DNA from 2 places in the Agarivorans sp. MS3-6 genome. Region 1 is predicted to be linked to the other one. Evidence: predicted binding sites of a transcription regulator. Region 1 holds the regulator's gene; the other holds the start of a gene.

Region 1 (16,326 bases):
CTTGGGTTTCCAACTCTATGCCACCACGTTGCGCGCGACTCACTTTTAATGCGCTATATAAACGGTGTAGCTCTTCTAGATGCGGCACTTGCTGGGCATAACGTTCAATTAGGGCTTCATCACCCTCTAAAATCGCAGCTACTTTGTTATAAGTAAAACGCGCATGAGAGTGCATCACTGCTTCATAAAACTTATAGCCAGATAATCGCCCCGCAGCGGAAATGGTCATCTCGGCCACCATGCACAAACGATCAACCTGTGGATTCAGCGAACACAATCCATTGGATAGCTGTTCGGGCAACATCGGAATAACTTGGTCAGGAAAATAGACCGAGTTACCACGCAGCAAGGCTTCTCTATCAAGTGCAGAGTCAGGTCTGACGTAGTAAGACACGTCAGCAATGGCGACCCATAAACGCCAGCCTCCCGATTTTTTAGCTTCACAGTAGACCGCGTCATCAAAATCTCGCGCATCTTCGCCATCAATCGTCACCAATGGAAGAGCACGTAAATCTACTCGCTGTTGTTTAGCGGCTTCGTCGACTTCTTCTTCAAGCTTGCTAACGGACTTGCTAACAGCCTTTGGCCATTCATGGGGAATATCATGATTACGCAGCGCCACTTGTACTTCCATGCCAGGCGCCATTTTCTCACCAAGAATATCGATAACTTTACCCACCGCCAATTTCGGCGCAGAGGGTCGGCTAATGACTTCAACCACCACCACTTGGCCTTGACGAGCACCAGCAGTATCACTTTTGGCAATTAAAATATCTTGGTTAATACGCGAATCATCAGGCACCACATAACGGTGGTTACCTTCAACAAAAAAGCGCCCTACCAATTCAACTTTACGCTGTTTCAGTAGCTTAACGATTTGTCCTTCTCTACGACCACGCTTATCCATACTCGAGGGAGCGGCCAACACAAAATCATTATGGAAGACCTTGCGCATTTCTTTGGCGGGTAGGAATAAATCGCTACCTTCTTGAGTGGTTTTAAGAAACCCAAAACCGTCTCTATGACCAATAATAGTCCCTGTCACTAAGCCTAGTCGTTCTGGTAAGGTAAACGCGCCGATGCGGGTGGTTACCAAGAGGCCCTCTTCAAGTAAGTGAGCTAAGGTAGCACCAAATTGCGCACTTTCTTCAGGGCTACACAAAGCGTGTAACCAATCTTTAGACACCGGCGCCATCTCTTCATTGAGAGCAGCCAAGAGGGTCGATTTTAAGGTGGCCGACACAGCCTGATTTTGCATTAACTAACCTGCCAAAATTAAACAAATAAAGGACTATCCTTTATAGAATAGTCCTATGGTAATGCTTTGGGCAGGCCTTTAGTAGGGTTGGTTGCTTGCTTTAGCTTTATCAACCACATAATTGGGCATCTTCTTGGCTAAAGATGCCAGCAGTAAACTAGCTTCACGGTGCACCGCTTTATCAGCAATGATCGAGTGATGAAGCCAGCGATAGGCGTCTTCGTAATCATAAGGACTGCCTTTGCCTTCAACATACAAGGCCACCAATCTTAGCTGTGCAGGTAAAAAACCTTGGCCAGCGGCTTCGCGCAGTAAAGGAATTGCCTTGGCATAATCTTGCTGTACTAACGTACCGGTAGCGTAATAGCGACCTAGCTGCTCCATTGCCGCGGCTAAGCCTTGATTGGCCGCTCGCCACATATACATAACGCCAAGTTCAGGGTTTGGGTCAACACAAACGCCCCAAGCTAACATGTCGCCCCACAAAAATTGATAAGCCGGTATAGCCACTTTCTCTGCACGAGCACCAATATCTTCAACCAACTGGCATTCATCGGCTTTTACTCGAGCCAAGTGCTGGTTATTGTTAATCCATGAGATCAGCTCAGCTTGTTTATAGATTTGCACCGCACCAATATCTGAGGGGCTAGTATATTCTGTTGGATCGACTGGCACAGCAGCTTGCTGCTCGGCATCGAGCTCATCATCCACTGACAGAGAATCAATGGACTCTGCCATAACGGGCAGGGTTAATGCTGCGACCAGCATAAAGCTAATTAATTGCTTATTCATTTGCCGTTCCTATCTTTTAACAGCGTTCTGCTAACAGTTAAGCTATCGGCACCTCGGCAAAAAGCTGAAGGCCCTTTTGCGGGTAAAAAAAAGGAGTGCAAGCACTCCTTTATCATCGTTTAGGCTGAGAGTTTATACAAACTCGACACCCTTATCGATGTCGCCATGTAGGGTATCTAACATGCCGTCAATAGCCGCTTTTTCAAAAGCGCTAATGTCACCGTAAGGTAAGATTTCAGCTACGCCTTGTGGGCCCAAACGCACCGGTTGAGCGAAGAATTTAGCGTGTTCGCTACCGCCATCTACGTAGGCGCACTCAATCACATCTTCGCCTTGAGCCGCTTTCACTAAGGACAAACAAAAACGTGCAGCGGCTTGGCCCATAGATAAGGTAGCGCTACCGCCACCCGCTTTAGCTTCAACCACCTCTGTACCAGCGTTTTGAATACGCGTGGTCATCGCGGCAATTTCTTCATCAGTGAATGAAATACCGTCTAGTTGCGATAACAATGGCAAGATAGTGACGCCACTGTGCCCGCCAATAACATTAAGCTTGATGTCTGCAGGGTTTAAACCTTTTGCTTCAGCAATAAAGGTTTCTGAACGAATAACATCAAGTGTAGTTACACCAAACAATTTTGCGGGGTCGTAAACACCGGCTTTTTTCAACACTTCAGCAGCAATTGGTACCGTGGTATTAACCGGGTTAGTGATAATACCGATACAGGCTTTAGGGCTCGTAACTGCCACTTTCTCAATCAGGTTTTTAACAATACCTGCATTGATATTGAACAAATCTGAGCGGTCCATACCAGGTTTGCGAGCAACCCCAGCAGAAATTAATACGATATCAGCACCTTCAAGTGCTGGTGTTGGGTCTTCGCCTGCAAATCCTTTTATAGCCACCTGGGTAGGTATGTGGCTCAAATCAACAGCAACACCAGGTGTAACTGGGGCGATGTCATAAAGCGAAAGTTCAGAACCAGCAGGTAACTGGGTTTTTAATAGTAATGAAAGGGCTTGGCCAATTCCGCCAGCGGCACCTAATACGGCAACTTTCATCCAACTTCTCCATGCTTTTTTGTAATTGTAGAGGGGATGTCTTTACAGACAGCAAACACGATAGCCGAATCCACATCAAAATACAATTTAGCAACATTTTTAAAGCAACTATAAAACAGAAAAAGCCTGCCTTAATCACACTTTAACAATCTCACTTAAGACCTTGGTCTAACAGTGTTTGTCACTAGAAAAAGGATTGGTATATGGTTTGGTAGTTACCATTATTTTTTAACACTTTAAGCGCATGGTTGATTTGCTTCAGCAGATCGACGCTTTGCTGTGATACAGCCATACCCAAACCACTCGCGGGGTAGCTTTCTTCTGTTTGAATGACAAATTTCGGATGCTGGGCTAACCAATAGTGAGCGGCGGCAGAATCTAAAAATACCGCATCGATTTTGGCTTGCTGTAAATCGTTTAAAGCTAACTGGTAGCTGGGGTAAGCAATGGATAAGAACGCGGGCCGCTGGCTACGTAAAAAGCGTTGAAAACTCGAACCGCTTTGCACCGCTACCGCCGCTCCCTCGGTGACATTAACACCTGCAGTGCTTAAGTAAACAGCGGTATTAACAAAATACGCATCGCTAAAACTCACCGTCTGTTTACGCTGTTCGGTGATATCTAAAGCAGAGATGGCTACATCGTAATGCCCTGCAGCAATACTGCTTAGCAGACTGTCAAAGGGTTGGTGATAAAATTCACATTGGCGATTAATCTGCTGACAAATCGCCTTCGCCAATTCAATATCGAAACCGACAATGCTCTTATGTTCATCAAATGATTCAAAAGGCGGATAAGAGGCTTCAGTGACCACGCGTAGCGGTTGCACTGCCGCGTAACTAAGCTGAACGAAAAAAAGCGGAACAAATAATAGTGATTTTAAGCACATAATCATTTACACATGATAGCGAGTAGCCCCTATCTTAATGCAGCTTTAGCTATGCAAACAACTAATAGATAAAACTCACGCTCCAATAGTGTGTTTAGCTATGCATTTATATGCACAAAACTAGAATAAAGTTGATATAGCATAAAAAGTTGGAGACAATAAACGCGGACTTATAAGCTCGGACCTCCGATGAAGTATAGCGACAAACAAGAACAATTAGTAAAAGCCTTTAAATCACTATTAAAAGAAGAGCGATTTGGCTCACAAGCCGAAATTGTAACGGCCCTACAAGATCAGGGTTATGAAAATATAAACCAGTCAAAAGTCTCACGAATGCTGAGTAAGTTTGGCGCGGTCCGCACCCGTAATGCCAAAATGGAAATGGTTTATTGCTTACCCGCTGAACTAGGGGTTCCGACGGTTTCTAGTCAGCTAAAGATTTTAGTCCTAGAAATGGACTTTAATGATGCTTTAATCGTTATTCATACCAGCCCCGGCGCCGCCCAACTTATTGCTAGGCTGCTTGACTCTTTAGGTAAGGCTGAGGGCATATTAGGTACCATTGCCGGCGACGATACCATTTTTATCACCCCGACTCGCCAAGTTGATATCGCCAGCGTATTTCAATCAGTGAAAGACCTATTTGAAATAGGGTAAACGGTTTGAAGTTTTCCTCAAAAGCTAGCTTTTGGGGAAAACAAACGCCGCATCTTTTTCTACTGACAACCACACTTTTGTACCAGACATCGCTTGCCAGTGATCCCGCATTCGCGCATGAACAACTCGCTCAGGCATCGTGGCCAACTGCAATCTAAAATGAGTTTCATTGCCCATTGCATGTACCGATATTACAGTGGCTTCAACAAGTTCACTGTTCTCCAATTGATGTACCACGACATCCTTAGCACGAATAATCACTTCTACTGGATGATCGTCAGCAATATGCTTAACCGTAATCTCACCCAAAGGTGTCATTACGCTGCCTGCTTTAACCTTCGCCACAAAACGATTACTGGGGCCAAATAAAGCGGCAACAAAAGCATTTTCCGGATGCAAATAAATATCTTGCGGGCAGGCATTTTGCACAATACGCCCTTGCTCCATAACAACAATGCGATCAGCAATGAACATTGCTTCAAGGGGATCGTGAGTCACCATTACCGCTGGAGTATTGCTTTTTTTAAGAATATCTAGGGTTTCTTCTCTAACCTGTTGGCGCAAATGTTCGTCTAGCGCTGAAAATGGCTCGTCTAACAACATGGTATTAGGTTCTGGTGCTAACGCGCGAAGTAATGCTACACGTTGTTGTTGACCGCCAGATAAGGTGTGCGGATAACGCTCTAGTAGGCCTTGCATTCCCATACTATCAATACTGTCTTCGATCCATTGGCGACGCTGGGCAATATTTTGCTGCTTGCGCAAACCATACTCTATATTAGCCCTAACACTCATGTGTGGAAACAATGCATAGTCTTGAAACATCATACCGATAGCCCGCTGTTCCGGCGGAAGGTGGGTCCCCGTGGCAGGAGAAGCGACTAATGCCTCTTGCAAATACAACTCACCGCTTTGCAAACGCTCTAAACCTGCAATTAAACGTAACAAGGTGGTTTTACCGCAACCAGAGGGCCCCAGCAAGGCGACTATTTGGTTTTCTTCAACCTCAATATTAATGTCTTTAAGTGCTTGTTGCTCACCGTAAAAGTGATTAACTTGACGTAACACAATACTCATTGTTGTTTTAGTTTCCTTTGCGGCCAGAGCCTGATGAACCAATGTTTCGGCTCATAATAATCACCGGGATAATACCCGCCAACAAAATGGTCAAAGCCGCTAATGAGCTTTGCTCCAATTGTTCAAGCGAAGCAAGATCCCACACTTGAGTGGATAAAGTATTAAAGTTAAATGGCCGTAAAATAAGCGTTATCGGCAATTCTTTCATGGTATCAACAAACACCAACAGCATCGCTGTCAATAAACTAGGTCGAATCAATGGCAAATGAATACGCCATAGTGTTCTACCTGATTGCGCTCCCAGCACTCGAGAAGCGTCATCCATTTCTGGGGTAATTTTACTTAAACTGGCATCCAGAGTTCGATAACTAAGTGCAATAAAACGTAACGAGTAGGCCAGAACTAAGGCCCCGCCAGTACCGGTAAATAGCAAGCCAAGCGGATAATCAAACCACGCCGTCATTAAACGATCTAGGGCGTTGTCTAACAAGCCTAAAGGGTAAAGAATCCCTACCGCCAACACCGCCCCAGGGATGGCGTAACCTAAGGTCGCCGCCTCGGCGATGCTCCTCATCTTGGCGCTTTTCGATAGACGCACACCATAAGCCAGCAATAAACCTAACACCGTGGTAACGATGGCTGCCATTGCCGCGAGCGAGAAGCTATTCCAAGCACTACTCATGTATTGCTCTAAACCAGAGTCGAGATTACGCAGTGCGTAATTGCTCAACACCGCAATCGGTAATAAGAAACCTAAACCAATCGGCAACAGACATAACCCCGTTGCCAGCCAAGCTTTTGCTCCTTTTAGCGGCTCTGCAAACATGGCTGGAGATTGGCCAGTTAGCTTGTAGAACTTACCGGCATTACGGCTATAACGCTCTAAGCCCAGTAACAAAATGGAAAAGCTCACCAACATCATTGCAATCTGCGCAGCAGCGGAGAGACTGCTCATATTTAACCAAACGTCAAAGATACCAGCGGTTAGTGTTGGTACCGCAAAAAATTCTACGGTGCCATATTCGTTAATCGTCTCCATTAACGCCAGCGTCACCCCGACAACAATGGCGGGTCGCGCTAAAGGTAAGGCAACGTTGAAAAAACTTTGCGTTTGGCTTTTACCTAAACAGCGACTCATTTCGAAAAGTTGTGCGGCCTGCTCTACAAATGCGGCGCGCGCCAATAAGTATACGTAGGGATATAATACTAAGCTGAGTACCGCTATAGCCCCTTGAATAGAGCGTATTTCAGGAAACCAGTAATCACGAGCTGTTTGCCAACCAAATAACGCCCTCAGGCTTTTTTGTACAAAGCCTGCATACTCCAATTGATCGGTAATAACAAAAGCTAAGATGTAGCTAGGTACGGCTAAAGGTAACAATAAGCCCCAGACCAGCATCGACTTAAGCGGAAAATCAAAACGCGTCACCAACCACGCGGCGCCGGTGCCGATTAGGCTCGTAAAGAACGCCACCCCAATACATAACAACACCGTATTTTTTACGTAAATCCAAAACACCGTATCGAGTAAATGCTGCCAAATTTCCAGGTTATTCGCCCAAGACAATTTGACCAAAGTGATAACAGGAACAAAGGCCAATAAAGCGATACTTACAGCTATCCACACCCAACGGTCAAATTGAGGTGCAGCTGTAACCAATCCAAATGAATGGGGTGTAGAGGGTTTACTCATAGTTTCCAAACAGACCGGCTGTCGTTAATACAGAAAAAGCTGACCCAAGGTCAGCTTTATAAAGCTTGGTAATATAAACTAAGTTTATCAACCTTTACATATCAAAGCCAACACGGTCAACTAAACGTGCTGCTGCTGCGCGCTGCTCTGCCACCGCCTGCAATGATATACGGTCAGCTTTAAAATCGCCTAAGCTCTCAATGTACTCATCGGTTTGAATTCCCTGACGAACCGGCTCTTCAAAATTCGCGGTAGCGTAAAGGCCCTGTGCTTGCTCACCGGCTAAAAATTCGAGTAACTTAATAGCATTGGCTTTATTTTTAGCCGTTTTCAATAAACCTGCGCCAGAAATATTGATGTGCTGGCCACGGCCACCCACCTGTTGGTCCAAGTATTCAACACGAATATTTTCTGCCCATTGCTGCTGCTCGGGGCTTTTGGTGTTGTAATACATTTTGCCCATGTAGTAACGATTAGCGATGGCTAAATCACATTGCCCCTCAAATATGGCCTTAGCTTGAGCGCGGTCATTACCTTGAGGTTTACGAGCTAAATTATCTTTAACACCACGTAACCATGTTTCTGCAGCAGCTTCACCGTCTTCTGCGATAACCGAAGCGATAAGCCCAATGTTGTAGACGTGTTTACCAGAGCGAGTACAAATACGCCCTTTCCACTTAGGGTCCGCTAAATCATTCAGCGAGTTTAACTCCCCAGCTGCAACCCGATCTTTATGTGCATAGATAACCCGAGCGCGGGTAGTCAATGCAAACCAAAGGTTTTCGGGGTGGCGTAAATGCGCAGGAATAACCTCATTAATCAAAGCTGAATTAACAGGCTCAAATAAGCCCGCTGCGCGAACTTCTTCCAAACGGCCAATATCCACAGTAAGCACTAAATCGGCTGGATTATTGGCACCCGCCGCCTTGATTTTTTCGGTCAAGCCTTTCTCTGCATGAACAACATTTACTTTGATGCCCGTTTCTGCAGTAAACGCATCAGTAAGCGGTTGTAGCAAACTTTGCTGACGGTACGAATAAAGGTTAACTTCTTCAGCAGCAAACGCCGGTATAGCAACCACCAGTGATACTACTAAAGCCGTTAATGAAGAGAATGGTGTATTTTTCACGAATTAATCCTTTCACAACAAGTTAAATACAAATCGTTATCATTTGGCTTTAGATTAGCACGAGTAAAAGGGATTGACTATGTTTTAAAACAAAAAAAGGCCTGCTAATGCAGGCCTTTTTGATAATTAAATATTCTTAGTTAGAAGATTTTACTGTTACAAACTCTGGGTATGCATCGATACCACAATCATGTAAGTCCATACCGTTCATTTCTTCTTCCTCTGAAACCCGGATACCCATTACCGCTTTCAGAATGCTCCATACGATGAAGCTTGAAACAAATACCCAACCGAAGATGGTTAATGCACCAATGATTTGGCCAGAGAAACTTACACCGTCGTTAGTTAGTGGAACAATCAATAGACCGAACAGACCCACAACACCGTGAACAGAGATAGCACCTACTGGATCATCAATCTTAATCTTATCGAAGAACACGATTGAAGCCACTACCAATACGCCAGCAACCGCACCGAATAACGTCGCTTGAAGCGCTGTAGGAGTAGAAGGCTCAGCAGTAATAGCAACTAGACCTGCTAACGCGCCGTTTAGAAGCATGGTTAGGTCAGCCTTACCCCATGTTAACTTACATACGATAAGCGCAGTAATTGCACCCGCAGCTGCAGCTGCGTTGGTGTTAAGGAAAACCATCGCCACAGAGTGAGCACTTGCAGCATCGGCCAGTTTCAATACAGAACCGCCGTTAAAGCCAAACCAACCCATCCATAAGATGAAGGTACCCACAGTCGCTAGCGGCATGTTTGAACCAGGAATTGGGTTAACAGAACCGTTTTTGCTGTATTTACCTTTACGAGCACCTAGTAGTAATACACCTGACAATGCAGCAGCGGCACCGGCTAAGTGAACAATACCAGAACCAGCGAAGTCAGAGAAACCAAGGTCACCAAGGTTGTATAAACCAAATACGTCTGCACCGCCCCACGTCCAGCTACCTTCTAGAGGATAGATGAAACCAGTTAGCACTACAGCGAAGATTAAGAAAGCCCAAAGCTTCATACGCTCAGCAACCGCACCAGATACGATAGACATTGCCGTTGCAACGAATACTACTTGGAAGAAGAAGTCAGAAGCGCCTGAGTATACGCTGCCGCCATCAAAGCCAGCGTCTTGTTTATCAGCGATAACACCTGCTAAATCAAAAGCTTCGATACCCGATAAGAAAATACCACCGCCGTACATGATTGAATAACCACATACCAAGTACATGATACAAGCGATAGAATAAAGCGCGATATTCTTAGTTAGAATTTCTGTGGTGTTTTTAGCACGAACTAAGCCAGCTTCTAGCATCGAGAAACCCGCTGCCATCCACATTACTAACGCACCACACACCAAAAAGTAAAAGGTGTCCATTGCGTACTGCAGTTGATAAATTTCGTTTTCCATAATTACTTCCCCGTAATCCCTATTAATAAGCTATTTAGGTTCCCCTTAAATAGCTTCTGCATCCATTTCGCCAGTACGAATACGTACAACGTTACTTAAGTCATAAACAAAAATCTTACCGTCACCAATTTTGCCGGTGTAAGCAGCACTAGAAATAGCTTCAATGATTCGGTCAACATTTTCTGAGCTAGTGGCAATTTCTAATTTTACTTTTGGTAAAAAATCCACTTGGTATTCAGCACCCCGGTAAAGTTCGGTGTGGCCCTTCTGACGGCCAAAACCTTTCACTTCTGATACAGTTAAACCATCAACACCCACTTCAGCGATAGCTTCGCGAACATCATCTAGTTTAAATGGCTTAATTATCGCACTTATTAGTTTCATTTTAACTCCTCCAAAGAGTCATCGATTAACCAGTCTTAGTTAGTTACTAACAAGGTGTGTGCCACAACAATTTAAACCATTAAAAACAACAACTTAATTTAAAATCCCAATTTCACGGCAAAGCTTGGCGCACCAATATAGAGCACAAAAATTTAACATTGACCCAACTTGGAACAATCATTAAACAGTCGAGACTAAAAAGCCCTAATAGAGTGCAGTTAAACATTTGGAAGGGAATAAGTGAGTAAGGCCTAAGGCCTATATTTCCCATAGTACCTTGATGAATATGGAAAATTAGATAACACAGTAGGGAGCGGTAAAAAGCTCAGCGACGCTTAGCGCGCTTGCACCAAGCTAATAATCGATGATGTTTTGCAATAACAACAGGAAGTCGTCATAACCGCAGGCACTTTCAGCCGCATCTAGATTCAGGTCATCAAGCTGGTCGATGACGTCGTCACCCAGCGTATCGGTGGAAACCTTAATTAACACCTCATCTCGATTCGCAACAAACCTAAACTCCGCACTATCGATACGAAGCTCGTCTAGCGCTTGTAAACACTTTAAGCGCCCAAGCAACTGAGCTACAAAATCACGGTCATTGTTAAGCTCTCGCTCTAACCACATAGCAAAACATCTTTGCTCATCGCCACAATCGATAAAAAAAACGCCGTCTAACGAACGGCGTATTGTCAGTTCCATACTACCAGTCTAATTATTTGCACAAGTTGACTGTAAGTGTAGCTCGGTACACTGATTAAACATAGTAGGCACTAATTCATAAGCAGCATTAGGCTTGAGCTTAAACCGAGCGCCAAGAGCAGACTTTATTTGTCTATCTAATAGCTGACCGTCTATGGGTTTTAGAGCCAAGCCTTGAACATCCATTAACACATTAAAGCCCATTAGCTTTTTATCTGCTTCAGCCGCCAAGGCCATTACCGCAACATCTGAGCTGGCTAAGGTTTGGCCAGTTCTGATCGCCTTGATTAACTTAAAGCCTTCTGCATTGGCTAAATCAACATCTACAATTAGCAGCTGAAACTCGCTGGTCATTAGCTTTTCTTGTACCCGCGAGATCTCAGAGTAGAGCTCTACGTTTTTCAGCTCGCCGTTCGCCTTCTGGGCTTGTAAGGCCTGGCAAGTATCAGAATCACTCAACAGCAATACTTTTGGCTGAACTAAAATAGGTTTAGCTTTATCTTTTTGAGCGACGGCTTCACAACGCGCGATGTACCCCTTTTTAGGAATCGTGGCGATGGTTAAGTCGGTATTATTTAAAGTGGTAATCACTTTTCGTAGCTGAGAGATATGCTGATTAATTGTATGGTCTGAAACACTGCGTCCCCAGACTGCATCAGACAAGTCGTCTCTGCCAACAACTTGATTGACATGTTTACATAAATACCCCAATAAGTGGGTTCTTAATGGTCCCAAATAGGCACTTTTATCCTTAAATGTAATACTATTTTGGCTCATATCTACGGCCAAAGGGCCAACTATAACAACATCATTAAAGGACATACTTCTTTCCAACCGCAAGAGAATAACTAGTACAATGTAGCGCAAAAGTTATACCAGTAATAACTGTAATTATCCACAAAAACAGCATATAGCGCCTGAAAACATGATCAAACACCGTATAAAATCTTAAAATGATTTTTATTTGCCATTTTATATATAAAAAATATCGTCAAAGCCGAAGGGAAAACTGACCAGATAATGGAAGGATTAAGATTGAGCTAATGGATGCGTATAACGATCGGAGCCGTCAGTGCGTAAACAAATTTCAGACATAAAAAAGCGTAGCTAAAGGCTACGCTTTTTGGATTAGTTGAAAAACTATACCGCTGCTTGAATAATCACTTCATCGGCTACTTTTGTGTAGTCGCTAATTTGATCAAAGTTCAAGTAACGGTAAGTATCAGCTGCGGTAGCATCAATTTGTTTCGCATACTCTAGGTATTCTTCAGGAGTTGGCAGCTTGCCCAAAATAGCCGACACTGCGGCTAATTCAGCTGATGCAAGGTAAACATTGGCACCCGTACCTAAGCGATTCGGGAAGTTACGCGTAGAGGTAGATACCACCGTCGAGTTATCAGCCACTCGTGCTTGGTTACCCATACACAGTGAACAACCTGGGATCTCGGTACGCGCACCTACACGTCCATAAATACCGTAGTAACCTTCTTCAGTTAACTGCTTTTGGTCCATACGTGTTGGCGGTGCAACCCACATACGTGTTGGCAAAGAACCGGTATGTTTATCCAGTAACTTACCCGCTGCGCGGAAGTGACCAATGTTAGTCATACAAGAACCCAAGAACACTTCATCAATCTGTTGACCGGCCACTTCAGACAGCAAGCGTGCATCATCAGGATCGTTTGGCGCACACAATACTGGCTCAGAGATGTCGGCGAGATCGATTTCGATAATTTCAGCATATTCAGCGTCTTTATCCGATTCCATCAACTCAGGGTTAGCGATCCACTCTTGCATAGCAGTGATACGGCGCTCAATAGTACGACGGTCACCATACCCCTCAGCGATCATCCACTTCAACATAACAATGTTAGAGTTTAAGTACTCAATGATTGGCTCTTTAGCCAACTTAATGGTACAACCTGCGGCACTGCGCTCAGCTGAAGCATCAGACAATTCAAAGGCTTGCTCAACTTTTAGGTTTTCTAAGCCTTCGATTTCTAAAATGCGGCCAGAGAAGGCATTTTTCTTACCTTTCTTCTCAACGGTTAACAAACCATTTTTAATCGCAGCATAAGGAATGGCATGTACTAAGTCACGTAAAGTAATACCTGGTTTCATTTCACCTTTAAAGCGAACCAAAATAGATTCAGGCATGTCTAGTGGCATAACACCGGTTGCCGCGGCAAACGCCACCAAACCAGAGCCCGCAGGGAACGAAATACCAATTGGGAAACGAGTATGCGAATCGCCACCCGTACCAACGGTATCAGGCAATAACATGCGGTTTAACCAAGAGTGAATGACACCATCTCCAGGACGCAATGATACGCCGCCACGATTCATTATAAAGTCTGGTAGGGTATGGTGAGTGGTCACATCTACCGGCTTAGGATAAGCCGCGGTATGACAGAAAGACTGCATGGTTAAGTCTGCAGAGAAACCTAAACAGGCTAAATCTTTAAGCTCATCACGGGTCATTGGGCCGGTTGTGTCTTGTGAACCCACGGTCGTCATCTTCGGTTCACAATATTGACCAGGACGAATACCCGCTACACCACAGGCTTTACCCACCATTTTTTGCGCTAGGGTGAAGCCCTTGCTTGAAGCAGCCACGTCTTGCGGGCGTTTAAAGACTTCTGAAGGAGCCAATCCAAGTGAGGTACGAGCACGGTCAGTTAAACCACGGCCGATAATCAGTGGAATACGGCCACCAGCACGCACTTCATCAAGTAATACGTCGGTTTTTAGCTCAAAAGTTGAAACCACTTCATCGGTTCCGGCTTTTTTCACTTCGCCAGTAAATGGGTAAATGTCGATAACATCGCCCATGTTCAAGGTTTCTACGTCGAGTTCAATCGGCAACGCGCCGGCATCTTCCATGGTGTTAAAGAAGATAGGTGCAATTTTACCGCCTAAGCAGAATCCACCGCCACGCTTGTTAGGTACATTGGGGATATCATCGCCCATTAACCACAGCACAGAGTTAGTTGCTGATTTACGTGATGAACCAGTACCGACCACATCCCCCACATAAACCAAAGGATGACCTTTTTGTTTAAGGGCTTCGATTTGCTTCATAGGGCCAATACTGCCAGCTTGATCAGGTTCGATACCGTCACGGGCATTTTTTAGCATCGCTAAAGCATGTAGAGGAATATCTGGGCGAGACCATGCGTCAGGGGCTGGAGACAAATCATCGGTGTTAGTTTCACCGGTCACTTTAAACACGGTAAGGGTTGATTTCTCGGCCACTTGAGGGCGTTTTAAGAACCAATCGGCGTCAGCCCAACTTTGCATAACTTGCTGAGCGAAACTATTACCCGCTTTGGCTTTTTCTTCCACATCATGAAAAGAATCAAACATCAATAAGGTGCGAGATAATGCTGTAACAGCAATCGGCGCTAGCTCTGCGTTATCTAATAATGAGATCAGTGGCTCGATATTGTAACCGCCCTGCATGGTACCTAATAACTCAGTAGCATAAGCAGGAGATACGATCGGCGAACTTACCTCACCTGAAGCAATGGCGGCAAGAAAGCCCGCTTTTACATAAGCAGCTTCATCAACACCTGGTGGAATTCGGTTAGCTAATAAATCTAGTAAAAATGCCTCTTCACCCGCTGGCGGAGCTTTTAATAACTCTACTAATCCTGCAGTTTGTTCAGCATCGAGGGGTTTAGGTACAATACCTTCAACAGCACGCTCTTCGACGTGTTTGCGGTAGCTTTCTAGCACGGCTCGCTCCTTATTGTAATAATGCCCGTAGGGGATTTCCATATGAGTGGGCCAATGACTTGGCTGGCCACATCGGGCTGAGATTATAGCTGTTTTAACTATAAATTAAAATATCGACGTTTAGCTAACGCCGCCAAAAAAACCATTTAACACTTATTAAACAGCAACTTAAACGCAATATTATACTTTAGCCACAAGCTTAAAAGTTACAATTTATTCACATTTGTTACGTATTTAGAAGTCATTGCCAATAAATAAATATAAAGTTTGCTCGGTTTTATTGTGCCCATAGGACAAAACTATCGGTCCTAACGTGCTGGTATCTAAAGCCACAAACACGCTACCGGCCCACAACGCAGTGCTATATGAAATGTCGCTGGAACTATTCCAAACACCGCCATTTTCTAAAGACCCACCAACAAAAACTGGCGCTTGGAAAAGCGGCGATTGATAGCTGTGCAGCTGATAAAAGTACATCAAGCCTGTGAGCGCTTTATAGCGTCCTGACAGCTGCTCGTAGGTAAAGCCCGATAAGCGTAGAAAACCACCAAGATCTTGTGCATCCGTTGGAATTATAAAATCACTGCCACTGCTACCATATTCGCCAAACCAATTGAGGTGGTGTTTGTTCCAACCAAATGGATATTTCCAGCGCATTTCAAAGCTTGGCGCTAATACGCTAGAAAAATCATCCACATCTTCGTTATATAAAGTGAGGTTCAGATCCAACATTTTTCCGCTCGTGGGAAACGCCCAACTATTCAGCGTGTCATAATCAAATTTAAAATAGGGGCCATAAAGCCAATAATTTGCTTCCGCAGCAATACCGTTCACTTTAATATTGCCGCGCTTGGCGGCTAGCCCTAGAGACCACTCTTGCCAAGGCTGGTAATTCCAAGCGATATGGGTGCGAAATTTTAGGTCTGTAAAGCCAGCTTCTAGATAATCAAAATCTTCGGTAATGTCATAAATACGCCGATTTCTTTTGTCATATTCTGCCGAAACGGTCCATGAGTATTTTAAATTCTCGGTAATCGGGGTGTAGAACTCGGTATACAACCGCTTAATCGAACCAATTTCAACTTCGTTACGCCATTCTGCGCCAAGCCCATTTAAATTGGTTAAGGTTAGCCCCACACCTATATTGGCTTCGGTTCTATCTGAAAAGTTTTCTTGTAAGCCAATTTTCATATCCAAATAACCAGGCCCCCAGCTCTTTTCGGTAGTATCAAGGTGAATAACATTGTCGCCTTGCTCGGTGCTGATTCGGTAATCCACTCGCTCAAAGGTACCTAATGCATACAGTTGACCAATTTTTTGTTCTAACTCTGCCTTAGATAGCAATTCTCCCTGATTAAGCTGTAAACGGGTTAAAATAACCGCATCACTCAAACTAGAATGATTATTTAGCTCAATGCGACTCACCACAAACTGTTCATGTAATTTTAGCTTGGCTTTGCGCTGCTGAATCGTTTGTTGATAGGCTATATATTGCTGCGAGTCATGGGCACCAATCCGCTGCGCCAATTTGGAGATA
Region 2 (16,326 bases), 1.4 Mb from region 1:
GGGGGAAAATTGGCCTTGATACTGGCTGACCACATAATGCCCGACGAACTCGGCATTGATTTCTTAATAGACCTTAATCACTCAGACAACTGCGAACCGGCAAAAAAAATCTTACTGACTGGGCAAGCCGGTTTACATGACACCATTGAAGCCATTAACCGTGGCGGGTTAAATTACTATTTGGCTAAACCCTGGTCAGAAGAACAACTGCTAGAGATTGTTAAAGAAAAACTGACCGACTACGTATTAGAGCATTGCGACAACCCAATGCCTTACGCTCAAGCGCTTGATGGTGAGCGGATCTTTAGTTACGTATCACAACACAGAATGGACATGAGTAGCTAAACCCTATTTATCTAGGCCATAGATGTTCGCTATCATGGCTCCGGACACCACCCCAAAGGGCATAGTGAAATGGAATATCAAGCGCTCAAAGACTATTTAATGGCAAAGCCAGAGACCATCATGGAGCTGCCATTTGCTCCCGACGTACCGGTGTTTAAAGTACGCGGAAAAATGTTCGCTTTGGTAGGCTGGAAAGACGGCGTAATGAACATGAACTTAAAATGCCAACCCGAGCAAATAGATGCGCTTATTGATATTTACCCGGCGATTACCCGAGGCTACCACATGAATAAGCGCCATTGGCTGACCTTGTATTTTGACGGTAGCGATGCACAACGAGAAGCCTTTCGCCTTATCGATAACTCGTTTGAACTGGTGGTTAAAGGAATGAACAAAAAAGCCCAATCAGAGCTGTTAGCGGCTAACTAAATGGTACCCAATGACCGACAAGTTGGTTTGACTTTTCACAGCCAGTGGGCTCATGCCAAATAGCTCTACACACTGCCTAGCGCTACTGCAAATAAGGCTTATCACAAGACCAAAAAAAACCTCGCTTAGCGAGGTTTTAAAAGATAGAGACAGGTAATCTAAGCCACACTCTGCTTATGGATCAGCGTGTCGTTATCTAAGATAAACTCTAAGGCAACTTCATCACAGGCATGTTGACGCGGGCAAATATCACAATCTTTCATTACCTTCTCTGGCAGCATATTCTTTGAGGTTGGGCTAAAGCCTAGCTTCATAAAGAACTCCGGAACACGAGTCAGTACAAATACTTTCTCAATTTCCATTTTCTGAGCTTTCTTCATTAAGTGCTGTACCATCGCGCGACCTTGGCCAACCCGTTGCGAACCAGGATTCACCCCAAGCGAGCGTATTTCAGCCAAGCCGGTGTCGTACAAGTATAGGGATGCACAGCCAGTCACCTTGCCGGCTTGTTCACTCACAGTAAAATCACCCACCGCTTGTACAAGTTCTGGGCGAGGGCGTGGTAAGTTTTCGCCCGCTTGCGACCAATAGTTCACCATGTCTTCAATGGTATCTAGGTCGGTCATACGCGCCGAGCGTACATATAAGCCTTTCACGTTGCGTTTAGACAAGCGAGTTTCAGCTTCAGTTAGCGCGTGCTCAACTTGTTCAGGGGCTACCCCACCTAAAGCTTGACGTTTAGCTAAGGTAGACTCCAGCGACAAGTTAGGATAAACGTCATCTTCGATCTCTGGCGCCAGCTCTTTAAACTCAGCGAGAGTAAGGTCTTCCAACGGAACCCCTTTCTCAATCGCTTTCACCACCGCAATCCCCACAATATGGTGAGCTTCTCGGAAAGGAATACCTTTAGCCACCAAGTAATCGGCCAATTCAGTAGCATTAGAATAACCACCTTTTGCAGCTTCGGTGGTGGTTTCTTCGTGCACGTCCATATCATCGAGAACCAGTTCAGCCATTGCTAAACAGTCGCCCCAGGTATCTAGCGCATCAAACAAACCTTCTTTATCTTCTTGCATATCTTTGTTGTAAGCCAGCGGTAGCGCTTTTAAGGTCATCATAATGCCTGACAACGCACCGTATACTCGGCCGGTTTTCCCTCGGATAAGCTCTAAAGCATCAGGATTTTTCTTTTGTGGCATCAATGATGAGCCAGAGGTCACCTGATCAGACAAATCTAAGAACGCTGACTCGCCAGAATTATAGAAGATGAGATCTTCAGCCATGCGTGACAAGTGAATCATGCTGATAGACGCGGTAGAGATAAGTTCAACTACATGGTCACGGTCTGAAACGGAATCTAAGCTGTTACGGGTGGCACGGCGAAAACCCAAATCTTTGGCTATTTGCTGGCGATCCATTGGATAAGCTGTTCCAGCTAATGCGCCACACCCCAAGGGTGAAACATCTAAGCGACTTAAAGCATCTTGTAGTCGAGAGTAATCTCGCTCAAACATTTCTACATAGGCCATTGCCCAGTGAGAAAAGGTGACAGGCTGGGCGCGTTGCAGGTGAGTATAACCCGGCAAAACCGTATCTTGCTGCTGACGGGCAAACTTAACCAGTTTTTGTTGTAGTTTGTCTAGGTGCTCAAGCAATTCAATACCCTGACTCTTACACCACAGTTTCAAGTCAGTGGCGACTTGGTCATTGCGGCTACGGCCGGTGTGCAACTTTTTACCTAAGTCACCCACTCGCTGGATAAGTTGAATCTCTACCCAAGAGTGAATATCTTCAGCATCACTACCTAAAATTTGTTGCGGGTTTTCAGCAACTTGTTTACCCAAATCCAATAAAGCCGATTCTAAACGCGCTTGCTCGTCGGCGTTAATCACACCTACGCTCAGCAAGGCCTTCGACCATGCAATTGACCCGGTTATGTCTTGCTCCGCTAAACGATAATCAAAACGTAACGAATCATTAAACTGCTTAAATCTGGTATCTGCAGCTTGGCTAAAACGCCCACCCCACAATGCCATTTTACTCTCCATTTATTATTGCAAAAACCCCAGTGCGTCGCGCAGCTGAGGTCTCAGTATTTCCTGCTTATACTTCGGCCAAGCTTATTTGCTATTTAAAGCACGGATCCGGCTGGCTAGAGAGTATAAACGAATAAAGCCTTCAGCGTGCTTTTGATCGTACACTTGATCTTCACCAAATGTTGCAAACTCTTCTGAGTACAAGCTATTCGGTGAACGTTTTTGTACAGCCATTGCTTGGCCTTTGTATAACTTAACAACCACTTCGCCGTTGGCGTCGCTCGCCATCGCTTCAGAAGCAGCAAGTAAAGAAGTACATAGCGGGGTAAACCAACGACCGTCATAGACTAAGTGCGCCATTTCTTGGCCTACTTTTTCACGCCAAACACGTGAAGTTTTGTCTAATACGAGTTCTTCAATGGCACGCAGTGCAGCAACAATTACTGTTCCGCCTGGTGTTTCATAACAACCACGCGACTTCATACCAACGGTACGGTTTTCAGTAATATCGATACGACCCACACCATGGGCTGCAGCAATTTGGTTTAGCTTCATCACTACTTGGTAAGGGCTTAATGCTTCATCGTTTACCGCAATAACTCGACCATTTTCAACTTTAAGACTGACATATTCAGGCTCATTAGGCGCATCAACGGGATCGGCAGTCAGTGTCCAAACACCCTTACTAGGCTCGTTCCATGGGTCTTCAAGCTCGCCACCTTCATGAGAAATGTGCCAAGCATTGGCGTCGCGGCTATAGATTTTAGTCGCAGAAGCCGTCGTCTCGATGTTGCGCTCAGCTAAGTAATCTAGCAGGTCTTCACGGCTTTCCATGTCCCACTCACGCCAAGGCGCAATCACTGTTAACTCTGGCGCTAGCGCAGCAAAACAGCTTTCGAAACGAATTTGGTCATTACCTTTACCAGTACAACCATGACATACCGCATCAGCACCCACTTTACGAGCAACTTCAACCTGCGCTTTTGCAATAATTGGACGCGCCATTGAAGTACCTAACAAGTAAGTTCCTTCATAGACTGCGCCGGTAGCAATAGTCGGGTAGATGTAGTCTGCTACAAACTCTTCTTTTAAGTCGACGATGTAACATTCAGATGCACCAGAAGCTAAGGCTTTTTCTTCTAAGCCAACTAACTCTTCTTCACCTTGGCCTACATCGGCACAAAAAGCCACGATTTCACAATTGTTATAGGTTTCTTTTAACCAAGGGATGATGGCCGAAGTATCAAGGCCGCCGGAGTATGCTAATACAACTTTTTTAATGTCTGACATTGTTAAATTCCTTGTTTAACTCAGCGCTTAGCTGAATTTCCACTAACTTAATAAACTAACTAAAACGGCATTTTGCGCGTGCATACGGTTCTCAGCTTGATCGAAAATCAAAGACTGAGGTCCATCCATCACTTCCGAAGTAATCTCCAACTCGCGGTGAGCGGGTTGGCAATGCAATACATGGTTAATACCACATTGTTGCATTAAATGCTGATTGATTTGATAAGCCATGAACTTATCTTTTACTGATTGTAGTGGCGTATCATCGCCCATCGACACCCAAGTATCACCATACACTACATCATAGCCTTTGATATCTTCTACGCTGTTGGTCACCACAATCTTACCACCATGATGCTTAGCCAATTGTTGCGCTTTTTGCACCACTTGTGCATCAGGGCTAGAACCTAAGGGACATACCGCCGCCACTTCCATGCCTAAAATAGCGCCGCCTAATAGCAAAGAATGAGTCACATTATTACCATCCCCCAAATAAGCTAATTTAACTTTGCTTAAATCTGAGTATTGCTCACTAATGGTTTGAAAGTCAGCAAGCCCTTGACAAGGATGGTACAAATCACACAAAGAGTTAATGATAGGCACTGACGAATGCTCGCGTAATGTTTGCAGCGTTTTGTGCGAGAATACTCGCGCCACAATGGCATCAGCCCAACGGGTAATATTTGAAGCAAAATCTTTAACACTTTCTCGCTCGCCCATCGCACCATTTTGCTGGTCGAGATAAACCGCGTGACCACCCAATCGATTAATGCCGATATCGAAAGTCACACGCGTTCGTAGAGACGGTTTCTCAAACAGGGTTACCACACTTTTACCCGCTAGTGTTTGCCCGTAATCTGCCGGTGTTTTTTTGATTTTAGCGGCTAGTTCTAATAAGCCTAAAATTTGTTCTTGAGTTAAGTCCTGCAAGCTCAGCAGGTGTTTAAAATCACTCATATTCATTCCTTAAACGGTAACCTGAGTCCCTACCGACTCGCCATTATATGTTTGTCCAGCTAGCAGGCTAGCTAGGCGCACAGGATCTTTCCATGATGCTAACGCGACTGGTGTTTGTAAAAAAGCAGCGGCTTCTAGTGCGGCATTTACTTTTACCGTCATGCCGTCGGTAATGACTCCATCAGCAATCATTTTTTCAGCCAATTCGCTATTCAACTGCGCGACTAACTGTTTGTTTTGGTCAAGCACACCGGCAACATCAGACAGCAATACCAATTGACCTTGCAACAATTGACATACTGCAAGTGCCGCTTGGTCGGCATTAACATTGTAAAGTTCACCGTCTTTGCCAATGCCAATTGAGCTCATTACTGGCACATGACCAAGTTCAATCAAGCTAGTGAGTAACGCGGGGTTACCCACTGATGCCTCACCCACATGCCCCAAACGCGGGTCCATTTGTTCTACGTGACACGAACCCGCATCGCTTAAACACAAACCCACTGCCGACAAACCCGCTTTTAAAGCTTGAGCCAACAGCAGTTTATTACTGGTGCCCGCTAGAGCCCCTACTACATAGGGGATTTGCTCTTTAGGTGTTACCCGTAAACCGTCTAACTTTTCAGAGACAAAGCCAGTTTTAGCCAGCACGTCTTCAACCACCACCCCACCACCATGCACTAATACGATGGGTTGGCTGACCTGCTGTAAAGCAGCAAACAAGTTATCTAAGGCTTGCGCATTATTCAATACCGCGCCGCCTAATTTAATGACCAATGGTTTCATTTTTGAATCCTTAAATTAGCGATTCGGTAACAGCAAAGCCATTACGAATATTTAAACACTGTATGGCTTGGCTAGCCGCGCCTTTCAGTAAGTTATCTTCGGCAGAGACCACAATCAAGTCATCACCTTGCTGTTGCCAAGCTAGATCAATAAATGGCGTATGCTCAACGTTACTAATAGAAGGCCATTCGCCATCTAACAGGCGAACAATATTTTGCCCAGCGTAGGCTTGTTGGTAAGCCTGATTAACTTGCTCTTCAGTCGTACCCGCTTTTAAACAAACATTAATGGTGGCCAGAATACCTCGTTTAAAATTACCTAAATGTGGAGTAAAAATAACCGGATGGCCTAAATGAGTGGCAATCTCTGGTTGATGACGATGATTAAATACGCCATAAGGACTTAAACTGACTTCGCAGAACGAACTGCCGAATGAGGCTTTACGCCCTGCACCACTCACACCACTGGTTGCATTAATAATGGCTTTACTGTTTGTGTCAATCAAGCCTGCTTCTGCCAAAGGCTTTAGCGCTGTTAACGAGGCGGTTGGATAACAACCGGCCACTGCGACCAAATCCGTGAGCTTGATTTGCTCGGCATTCCATTCAGCTAAACCGTATACCGCTTGTTCCAATAACTCGGGAAATTGATGAGTAAACCCATAGTATTTTTCGTAAAATTCCGCACTTTCAACTCGGAAGGCACCCGATAAATCGAATACCTGACAGCCAGCGCCTAATAAGGCACTCGCTAAGTCATGACTCACTTCGTGGGCGGTGGCGAGTAATACAATGTCAATATCGGCAAAAGTGCTGGCAATATCAGCCACTATTAGCGGCTGAACTGGGGCATCAACTACACCTCGGAGTTTACCGTGCAAGCTAGATAAGGCCTTGCCTGCGTCTAAGCTACGTTCTGAGACAAACAAACCAGCAAGCGCCAATTTGGGGTGTCGACTCACATAGCCCGCCAACTCAGCACCGGTATAACCACTTGCTCCGATAATTGCAGCCTTTAACATTGTTTCCTGTTTCCTTGAAATCGATGGCATATTAGTTTTTTTAGAAGCGTTTTTCACTCATTAGCTGAACAAAAAGTCACTTTTTAAGCAGTAACAAAAACACCGCGCTTCTAGTATAAGCGGAGCATACCACAAGCAATTCTTTATGCAATAATAATGAATTTTTATTTATTATTTGGTGTCGGCGTCACCACATACAATATAAAATGATAATTTGCAGTACACTCTTTTACAGCAATACTCTATCAGTAGTGTGTAGAGTTATCTCAATCCAAGCCTGATTCTCTGTAATTTAATTACAGGTTTTTTGACTATATGGCTGGCCTTAGGTATGTTTTGGGTCGTAGACTTGGATGATTTAGTAAAAAAATTTCAATAAACGCTAGCAAACGCAATCAGTGAAGGAATAAGAATGAGCCAGAATATGCCTCAGGAAATCAACGCGTCGTTACGAGGAAACGTAAACTTACTCGGACAACTGCTTGGAAATACGATCAAAAGCCATATGGGTGAAGCGTTCTTAGAGAAAGTAGAGACGATTCGCCAGCTAGCTAAAGCCTCTCGCAATAATGACGACCAAGCTCGAGAGCAGCTATTAGAACTATTGCGTAATCTTAGCGATGACGAACTACTGCCGGTTACTCGTGCATTTAGTCAGTTTCTCAACTTGGCCAATATTGCCGAGCAATTTCATACGGTATCGAGAAATTGCGAAGGTAGCACTTGCGCTCAAGATCCGATTGACTTGGTATTCCAAAAGCTAAAACAAGAAAACCTCAGTGAAGCTGAGATTCACCATGCGGTAGCCCAGCTTAATATCGAATTGGTATTAACTGCTCACCCAACCGAGGTAACGCGTCGTACCTTAATCAATAAACACGTGAGTATTAATAACTGTTTAGATTGGTTAGAGCTCGACTTACCAGAGCGTGAGCGTGAAAACTTACTAGGCCGCTTGGAACAATTGATTAACCAAGCTTGGCACACCGACGAAATCCGTCAACAACGCCCGACTCCGGTCGATGAAGCTAAATGGGGCTTCGCGGTTATCGAGAACTCACTATGGCAAGCAGTACCAGAATTTGTTCGCCAGCTAGACAAAAAGCTCGCTAAACATTTTGATATGCGCTTAGCACTAGACTGCGCTCCTGTCGTGTTTTCATCCTGGATGGGCGGCGACCGTGATGGCAACCCGTTTGTTACCGCTAAGGTTACCGAAGAAGTGTTGCTTTCAAGCCGCTGGGTAGCGGTAGATTTGTATTTAAAAGAAATACAAATTTTAGTTAGTGAGCTGTCGATGAGTGACGCCAATGAAGCGCTATTAGAACAAACCGGCGATCAGAGCGAACCTTATCGTGCACTATTAAAAGTGTTGCGCAGCGAGCTACAAGAAACCCATGATTACCTCACTGCTAAATTAAAAGGCCAATATACCGAAGCGCGCGATATTATTACCAATACCGAGCAATTACGTGAGCCGCTAGAGCTTTGTTACTACTCGCTACAAGATTGTGGCATGGGCATTATTGCCGATGGTACCTTGCTTGACCTACTGCGCCGTATTGCTTGCTTTGGTATTAACTTACTGCGCTTGGACATTCGCCAAGATAGTGGTCGCCACGAAGAAGTGTTTTCTGAAATCACCCGTTACCTAGGCATGGGTGACTATGCCCACTGGAACGAAACCGACAAACAGCATTTCTTATTACAAGAATTAAACTCTAAGCGTCCCTTATTCCCTCGCGATTGGGAGCCCAGTGAAGCAGTACAGGAAGTTCTGGATACTTGCGCCATTATTGCTAAACAAGAACGCGAAGCACTCGGTATCTACATCATTTCGATGGCGAGTGAGCCATCTGACGTATTAGCAGTGCAACTGTTATTACAAGAAGCGGGTTGCCCCTTCCGCTTACCGGTCGCGCCATTATTTGAAACCTTAGATGATTTGAATAACGCACCAGCCACCATGAGTAAGCTATTGTCGGTAGACTGGTACCGTGGCTACATCTCGGGTCAGCAACATGTCATGATTGGCTATTCAGATTCAGCCAAAGACGCCGGCGTATTAGCAGCATCATGGGCACAATATCGTGCTCAAGAGGCTCTAGTGTCGATCTGTGAAGGACACCAAGTAAATCTTACCTTGTTCCATGGACGTGGCGGTACGATTGGTCGTGGCGGCGCTCCTGCGCATGCGGCCTTACTCTCGCAACCACCGGGCTCTTTAAAAGGTGGCTTACGTGTGACCGAGCAAGGTGAAATGATCCGTTTCAAATTCGGTTTGCCTAAAGTCGCTTTAGACAGCTTAAATTTATACGCCAGTGCTGTGCTTGAAGCCAACTTAGTGCCACCAGTTGAGCCAAAGCAAGAATGGCGAGAAGTAATGGATCAAATCGCTGAAAATTCGTGTGATGCCTACCGCGGCGTAGTGTGGGGCGAAGAAGACTTTGTACCTTACTTCCGCTCGGCAACACCTGAGCGAGAGTTGGCCAAGTTACCCTTAGGGAGTCGCCCAGCTAAACGTCGCCAAGATGGCGGTGTAGAAAGCCTGCGCGCAATTCCTTGGATTTTCTCATGGAGCCAAAACCGCTTATTGCTACCAGCATGGTTAGGTAGTGGTTCGGCCTTTGAAAGCCTGATTGAGCAAGGCAAAGCCGATTTACTTCAAGAGATGCGCACCTGGCCATTTTTTGATAATCGCTTAGCAATGCTTGAAATGGTCTTCATGAAAGCGGATACCTGGCTATCAAAAATCTATGATGACCGTTTAGTAGAACCTGAGCTACAGGTACTAGGTGAGAAACTGCGCGCGGATCTAGAAAGATCTCGAGCGGCAATTTTGTCATTAGCACCTGAGCATCGCTTATTAGCAAACCAAGCTTGGGTTGTTGAATCGATTAACTTGCGTAACCCTTACATTGACCCACTACATGTACTGCAGGTAGAGCTACTGAATCGTTCTCGTGCCAGTGAAGAGTTATGCCCAGTGGTTGACCAAGCCTTAATGGTGAGCATTGCCGGTATCGCAGCGGGTATGCGTAATACAGGTTAAGCCAGTACTCACTTAAGTGTAAACAACCCCGCTCTTGCGGGGTTGTTCGTTTTTAAACTAGGTAAAATACAGCACAAGGCTATAAAATTAGCATGGTCTTGCGCAACAATGCCATTTAGCCAAATGGCTCATTGATAGTTAGGATGTCTTCAATGCAACAATTTAAGGGATGGTTGTTTCTCGCCTCGTTATTGCTCTATCTGCTGTACGCCTTTGGCCTTATCGGTATTGGCTTCGCTACGATAGTCGCTTGGGGAGCTGCGGTCGTTTATCTCCCCCAACTCAGTCGCCCCATTAGAGTTCAAGCAGGCTGCTTACTGACAATAGGCATCGCATTGTTAGTATTTGCGGCAAGCCAAGATACTTGGTTAAGCGCAACAGACATTCTATCTATTAACTTGCCCTTACTTGCGATGTTTAGCGCGGTATCATTCCTGGCTCTGGCTAACCCCGAAAATCAACAAGACCCCTTACCAAGCGGTAAACGCAGTATTGCCACCACCGCGTTAGGGGTCAACCTACTTGGCGCCATTATTAACTTATCTATCGTTTTTATCGTTGGTGATCGCTTGGCCAAACAACAACCACTGAGTAATGCCCAACAAAAAGTATTGATGCGTTGCTTTTGCGCCGCCGCTTGGTGGTCTCCCTTTTTCATTGCCACTGCAGTGTCGATAACTTATGCCCCCGGCATGCAGTGGCTAGATGTATTACTACCGGGCGCACTAATGGCCTTAATCGCCTTAGCGTTTACCATCACCGAAGTATCATTGCGCAATAAAGACAACTTTGCAGGTTATCCGGTTCGCCGAGAAAGCTTAACTATCCCTTTAGTGCTCGCGATAACCGTAATCAGCTTGCATTTTGCCTTTCCTGAATTCAGCATTATTTTAATGATAACTTGCTTAGCTCCGATGGCAGCACTGGCTTTTTCTAAAGGCAAATCAAAAGTACTGGTTGCACGCCAATTTATCACTCACCGTCTGTCCAACGTAGGTAGTCAATACGTCTTGTTTTTAGCGGCGGGGGTATTTTCAGCGGGGATTAAAGCCTTATTGTTGGCTTATCCCGACACACTAAGCCTGCACAATGTAAGCTTTAACCACCAAACCTTTGCGGTGGTGCTAGCAATGATGATAGTGGCCTGTATGTTAGGCATTCATCCGGTAATTAGTATTTCTTTAGCCAGCCCTTTGCTATTGCCACTTAACCCAGAGCCAAGCCAGTTGGGCTTTTTGTTTCTGAGTTCTTGGGCGATATCTACCGGCAGTAGCCCCCTGTCGGGTGTAGGCTTAACCATGATTGGTCGTTACCAGTTTAGCACTCAGCAGATCCTGAAGAACAACTGGTATTACGCGGTAATCATGTGGTTAATATGCTCTGGGGTAAACGCCTTGCTCATGTAACAAGGTCGGCAATATGATTGCTCGTTTACAATAAAGAACGTTCATTTGCTTTAAATTCGTAGTTGGGCATTCGCGGTCTATCTCATTTATGCCCCATTGTTTGTTTGGCAGATAGTCCAATAACACCTTAAAAACTCGCCTTCACACTTAGCAAAACTAATCGTTTTACTAAGTGCTTCTGCAATGCTTTCTAGAGGAAAACTTGTCGAAAACTGAACGTTTATCACTGCGGTCCATCATCGAACTAAAGAACTTATAACGGGGTGGCCAAATTTAGTTGACCACTACAGTGCTTAACTAAATGACGATAAAGCCAAAACCCACACGGCCCAGCTTCATAAACCACGCAAAGATGAGTAGCCAAGTCTTTGTATTTTTTGATAAGTTTATTGATAGAACGAATATTGGTGGGAATGGTGCTATGAAATACAGGCTCATCTCTCCAGTTATCAACACAATAAGCGACATCTGTGGTTTCTTTGTGAACGTCTAGTCCTATGAAAAACGTGCTAGATGTAGCCATGTCGATCTCCTGTTCTGTTATGACTTTGCATCTAACAGTGTGGCTCTAGTTTGACTACCCCACGATAAACGCAGGAGGTCGGCACTTTCACCGGGGGAGCATTATGTCTAGGGTTCAAGGATGATTTCGGAAAACTTTTCATGGTCTCAGAGTACTTATCTAAAATACAATTCTATCGATTATGATCTTCATAACGATTTTGATTTCATCGAGATAAATTATATGATTGAAAATCAATCAGTTATTCTTAAGTGGAAAAGAGGTGCTGGAAATTGGGTAAATCAAAATCAACCTAATTTCATTGTTCTAAATATATCGAATGTATCTCAGTTTGAATTTAAGCCAAGAGATTCTGAAATACCTTTCACAGAAGATGATTGCTTAGAAAGTTTTGGTTTTATATCAGGTGATGATTGGTGCGATGGTCAATTCTGGGTTGATAAAGCACCAGATGATAGCTGGCTTTGGTCATTTATTTTTCAGTCTGGAGCTGAAATTATAATTGGGGCTAAATCAGCTATTGTGAAAATTGAACCCTAATTGGACGTTAACTCCAACTGTTCCATACTCCCGCTAATCGGAAACACCTTTGAACAAGTGAATGCCCTAACAAGCTTGTGTCCAACAGTTTGTTAGGAAGTAATCATAATTTATTGCCAATCAACTACAGGTACAAAAACCTAGCATTGCTAGGCTTTTATAAGGTTTAGTAGAATTAACAACTAAGCAGGCACCGTTTCCGCTGGACGAACCCCCAGAGTATGACAAATTGCATAGGAAAGTTCAGAACGGTTCAAGGTATAAAAATGAAAGTCTTTTACCCCTTCTCGTGATAACACCTTAACCATCTCAATCGCCACACTAGCGCCCACCAAATTGCGGGTAGTTTGGTCATTGTCCAAACCAGCAAATTGGCCATGTAACCACTGCGGTACCTTTACATTAGCAAAAGAAGCAAACTTCTTTAAGGTGTTGTAATTTGACACCGGCAAAATACCGGGAATAATTTCACCTTCTATGCCCACCGCTGCGCAACGGTCACGAAAACGTAAATAGCTTTCAACATCAAAGAAAAACTGCGTAATAGCTTGGTTTGCTCCGGCGTCCATCTTACGTTTTAAGGCCAACAAATCCGCTTGGGCACTTTTGGCTTCCGGATGCACTTCAGGATAAGCGGCCACTGAAATATCAAAATCAGCCTCTTGTTTAAGCAAGCTGACTAAATCGCTAGCATACATCGCAGGCTTTGCAGAACCTTGCGGTAAATCACCCCTTAAAGCGACGATGTTACGAATACCACTATTCCAGTAATCCCGAGCAATTTGACGCAGCTCATCAGGCCTTGAGTCGATACAGGTTAAATGTGGGGCTGCAGCTAAACCGGTTCGGTCTTTGATCGCTTTAATCACATTATGGGTTCGGTTACGGGTGCCAGAATTAGCACCATAAGTGACGGATACAAATTTTGGCTTCAAGGTTTGCAAGCGTTCGATGGACGCCCACAAAGTTTGCTCCATGCTTTCGGTAGTCGGCGGGAAAAATTCAAACGACACATTAATATCGCGATTAAGCTCACTTAAGCTTTGATTGAGTGTTTCGATCTGTTGTGCGTGGTGAAATCCCATTACCTTCTCCATTAAAGACTGATAGACGTCTATACCGCTAGATAGTAACTCTGTGTTAATTTAAGTCAACCAGCTTCATGTTGTTGATAACATAAAGTGAATTAATTTCAATAAGGGGAAATTATATGCCTATCGCTGAGTATACGGCTAAGTATGAGATTGACGCTAAAGCGAACCACGATTAACAAGCTAAAGATAATGTAAGGTCCACCATCGGCCTTATGGCGTCAGTTTAAATGGTAGGGCTAGTAATCAATTAGCAGGCTGGTTTAGCCTTGAAAGGCGTGTATTGAATCGCCGTTACCCACCACTCTTTAAGCCCCGTTGGCGTTGTCACAAATACATCATCATCGACTTGCTTGCCAATCAAAGCTCTAGCCATGGGTGAGTCTATCGTTATGTAGCCAAGCTTGGGATCTATTTCATCGGTACCCACGATGCGATATTGCACTACCTCACCCGCTTCGTTTTCCAGCTCTACCCAAGCGCCAAAGAACACTTTGCCATTTTGCTGAGGGTAATGATCAACAATCTCTAAGGCGTCTAGGCGTTTATTTAAAAAACGTAAGCGAGAATCAATCCGGCGTAGTTCACGCTTACCTTCTTTGTATTCAGCATTCTCTGAACGATCGCCCAAGGCGGCCGCTTCAGATACCGCTTGGGTGACTTCTGGGCGTTTTACTTTCCAAAGATATTTAAGCTCTTTGTCTAATTTATGCCAGCCCGCACGGGTAATAAGATTGGTTTTCATACGCATTCTACTATTCTGCCTAAGCCGCCAATTATAAACGACTTAGGCAGTAAAATGATAAAGCAATAAGCTAAATATGTGGCTTGGTGGTTTCGCGTTTAACTAACTCAACGGGAGGAAGCCTAAAGCTATTGCTATCACCACCATTAAGCATATCTAACATCGTTAATGCCGCCGCATACCCGGTATCGAAAATAGGTTGGCGAACCGTGGTTAATGGTGGGATAAAGAATGCTGCACTAGGCACATCGTCAAACCCAATCACCGAAATGCGTTCTGGTACCGGTCGTTTTGCTTGATATAGCGCCTGCATAGCACCAAATGCGGTTAAGTCATTTGCCGCAAAAATGGCCGTATATTGCCTTTTGTTGGCCAATAAACGTTGTACCGCCTCAAAACCACCTTTTTCAGTAAAATCACCTTGCTCAATTAACGCAAGCTTGACCGGTAAACCAGCATGCTCCATCGCTTGCGTATACCCTTCTAAACGCTGCTGGGCATCAGGGTGCCCTGCCGGCCCCTTAATATGAGCAATTTCTCGATGCCCTAATTGAATAAGGTGATTGGTAGCCATATAAGCACCCACCGAGTTTTCAATTTTAATCGAGCGTAAACGCGCCGCTTCAAGATCTCGACCTAACGCGACTATTGGTTTTTTCTTTGCGTACTCAATAACTTGAGAATCGCTCAAACCACCAGTCACTATAATAATACCATCAACCGAGCGCGATAAGAGTAGTTGCATCGACTCCATTTCTTCTTCGGTATTCCAGTGGCCAGTAACAATGATGTGCGAATAGCCTTGAGCTAATAACACCTCTTCAATCCCGCGTAGAATAGAAGAATAGAATGGGCTATCGGGATGCTGTACCAGTACTCCGATAGTCATCGTTCGACTACTGGCACTGGCCCCTGTTTGCTGACCAGGCTTATAGCCTAGCTCAGCCATGGCGGATTGAATTTGCTTTCTCTTGGAATCTGAAACATAAGTGGTTTGATTCATAAATCGAGATACAGTACTGGGCGAAACGCCCGCTAATGCAGCCACATCATAAACAGTAGAGCGTTGATCTGATTTGCTTTTATCTTTCACAGTAATTCTCTGAAATCTTGATCGAGTTACCATTTTATCCCTCATTACACCCAATACAGAAGCCATTGAGCAGTCAAGGAATAAACCCCTTTGCTCAACTATATACTGCTACTTAGCTAAGAACTTGCTTTGAGTAAAATTATGCATGAGAACGCCGTAGCAGATCACATATTCGAATAGCAAAGCCCTTATCTGAGTAGCTTTTTTGTGGTGTAAATAGTAAAGGCCGACATAAGCCGGCCTACTTTTTACAACAACCGTGTCGCTATTTCGTTAACGCTTTTTCATCTAAAGCGCTTGTTACCCATACCAACGGCGCATTCCAGTTAATGGTAATCTCGTTTAATGTCCATGCTCCAATCTCGTCGGCAAAACAAGTTTGAGCAATACAATTACCCTCTAAGGTTGCAGCGACTGGGTCACTAAAACTAATAGAGTTTGGGCCACCCGATAACGCGCCTGGTGCTGGAACCGGTGATTTCTCATCAGCTTGGTGCGCCCAAAAACGGTGATGTGGGTTTTTCAATGGGTTACCACCGTAACCTGTGATGTAAGACTGATCCATTGGGTTACGCCCAAGCAGATAATCCATACCATGCGCCAGCGTTTGCATGTAATGTGTCTCACCCGTGTAATCAGCGGCATAAGTGAGAAATATTCCGCGGTTAACAATATTTGAGTTTGAACCCCAAGGATATTGCTCAGCAGTGTAAGGGATATAGTAACCCTCTTGAGATAACTGCTTAGAGTATGCATCTGCTGTAGCAATGATATTAGCGCGAGCTTTATCACGTGTTGCTTGATCGAGTTTACTAGGTACTAAGGCTAAGCTTAGGGTACCTGCCGAACTCAAATCCTGCCAAAATAAATCACCACTCGCGGTTTCATCGCCAACTGGCGCCGCCAAAAATGCCGGAGAAGCTTTTAAAGCAGTCAAGTATTGTTGCTCACCAGTGCTAATAAATAACTCTGCCGCAGCCCAATAAAACTCATCGGCTAACTCAAGGTCACC

What was found. The regulator ArgR, encoded in region 1, controls arginine synthesis, uptake and breakdown. The targets are predictions, from matches to a motif close to ANTGAATANNTATTCANT.
Region 2: argC (N-acetyl-gamma-glutamyl-phosphate reductase) is a predicted target of ArgR. The motif match lies at 7,020-7,037, and genes of this name have one in related genera.

Annotation. Positions count from the first base shown of each region.
Region 1 is NZ_CM134202.1:3,151,937-3,168,262, reverse strand. Features, by position in the region: gene rnr (ribonuclease R) at 1-1,258, opposite strand, end outside; gene ACVFI8_RS14520 (tetratricopeptide repeat protein) at 1,337-2,050, opposite strand; gene mdh (malate dehydrogenase) at 2,183-3,112, opposite strand; gene ACVFI8_RS14510 (transporter substrate-binding domain-containing protein) at 3,297-3,941, opposite strand; gene argR (transcriptional regulator ArgR) at 4,191-4,658, shown strand; gene ACVFI8_RS14500 (ABC transporter ATP-binding protein) at 4,683-5,735, opposite strand; gene ACVFI8_RS14495 (ABC transporter permease) at 5,743-7,428, opposite strand; gene ACVFI8_RS14490 (extracellular solute-binding protein) at 7,523-8,557, opposite strand; gene ACVFI8_RS14485 (ammonium transporter) at 8,694-9,965, opposite strand; gene ACVFI8_RS14480 (P-II family nitrogen regulator) at 10,011-10,349, opposite strand; gene ACVFI8_RS14475 (YacL family protein) at 10,704-11,051, opposite strand; gene ACVFI8_RS14470 (winged helix-turn-helix domain-containing protein) at 11,061-11,873, opposite strand; gene acnB (bifunctional aconitate hydratase 2/2-methylisocitrate dehydratase) at 12,192-14,789, opposite strand; gene ACVFI8_RS14460 (patatin-like phospholipase family protein) at 15,024-16,326, opposite strand, start outside.
Region 2 is NZ_CM134202.1:1,716,142-1,732,467, forward strand. Features, by position in the region: gene ACVFI8_RS07750 (response regulator) at 1-345, shown strand, start outside; gene ACVFI8_RS07755 (MmcQ/YjbR family DNA-binding protein) at 415-774, shown strand; gene argH (argininosuccinate lyase) at 933-2,810, opposite strand; gene ACVFI8_RS07765 (argininosuccinate synthase) at 2,895-4,100, opposite strand; gene ACVFI8_RS07770 (ornithine carbamoyltransferase) at 4,143-5,057, opposite strand; gene argB (acetylglutamate kinase) at 5,067-5,843, opposite strand; gene argC (N-acetyl-gamma-glutamyl-phosphate reductase) at 5,854-6,864, opposite strand; gene ppc (phosphoenolpyruvate carboxylase) at 7,277-9,916, shown strand; gene ACVFI8_RS07790 (hypothetical protein) at 10,069-11,322, shown strand; gene ACVFI8_RS07795 (hypothetical protein) at 11,576-11,845, opposite strand; gene ACVFI8_RS07800 (hypothetical protein) at 11,966-12,385, shown strand; gene metF (methylenetetrahydrofolate reductase) at 12,568-13,470, opposite strand; gene greB (transcription elongation factor GreB) at 13,727-14,221, opposite strand; gene ACVFI8_RS07815 (substrate-binding domain-containing protein) at 14,292-15,314, opposite strand; gene ACVFI8_RS07820 (glycoside hydrolase family 9 protein) at 15,580-16,326, opposite strand, start outside.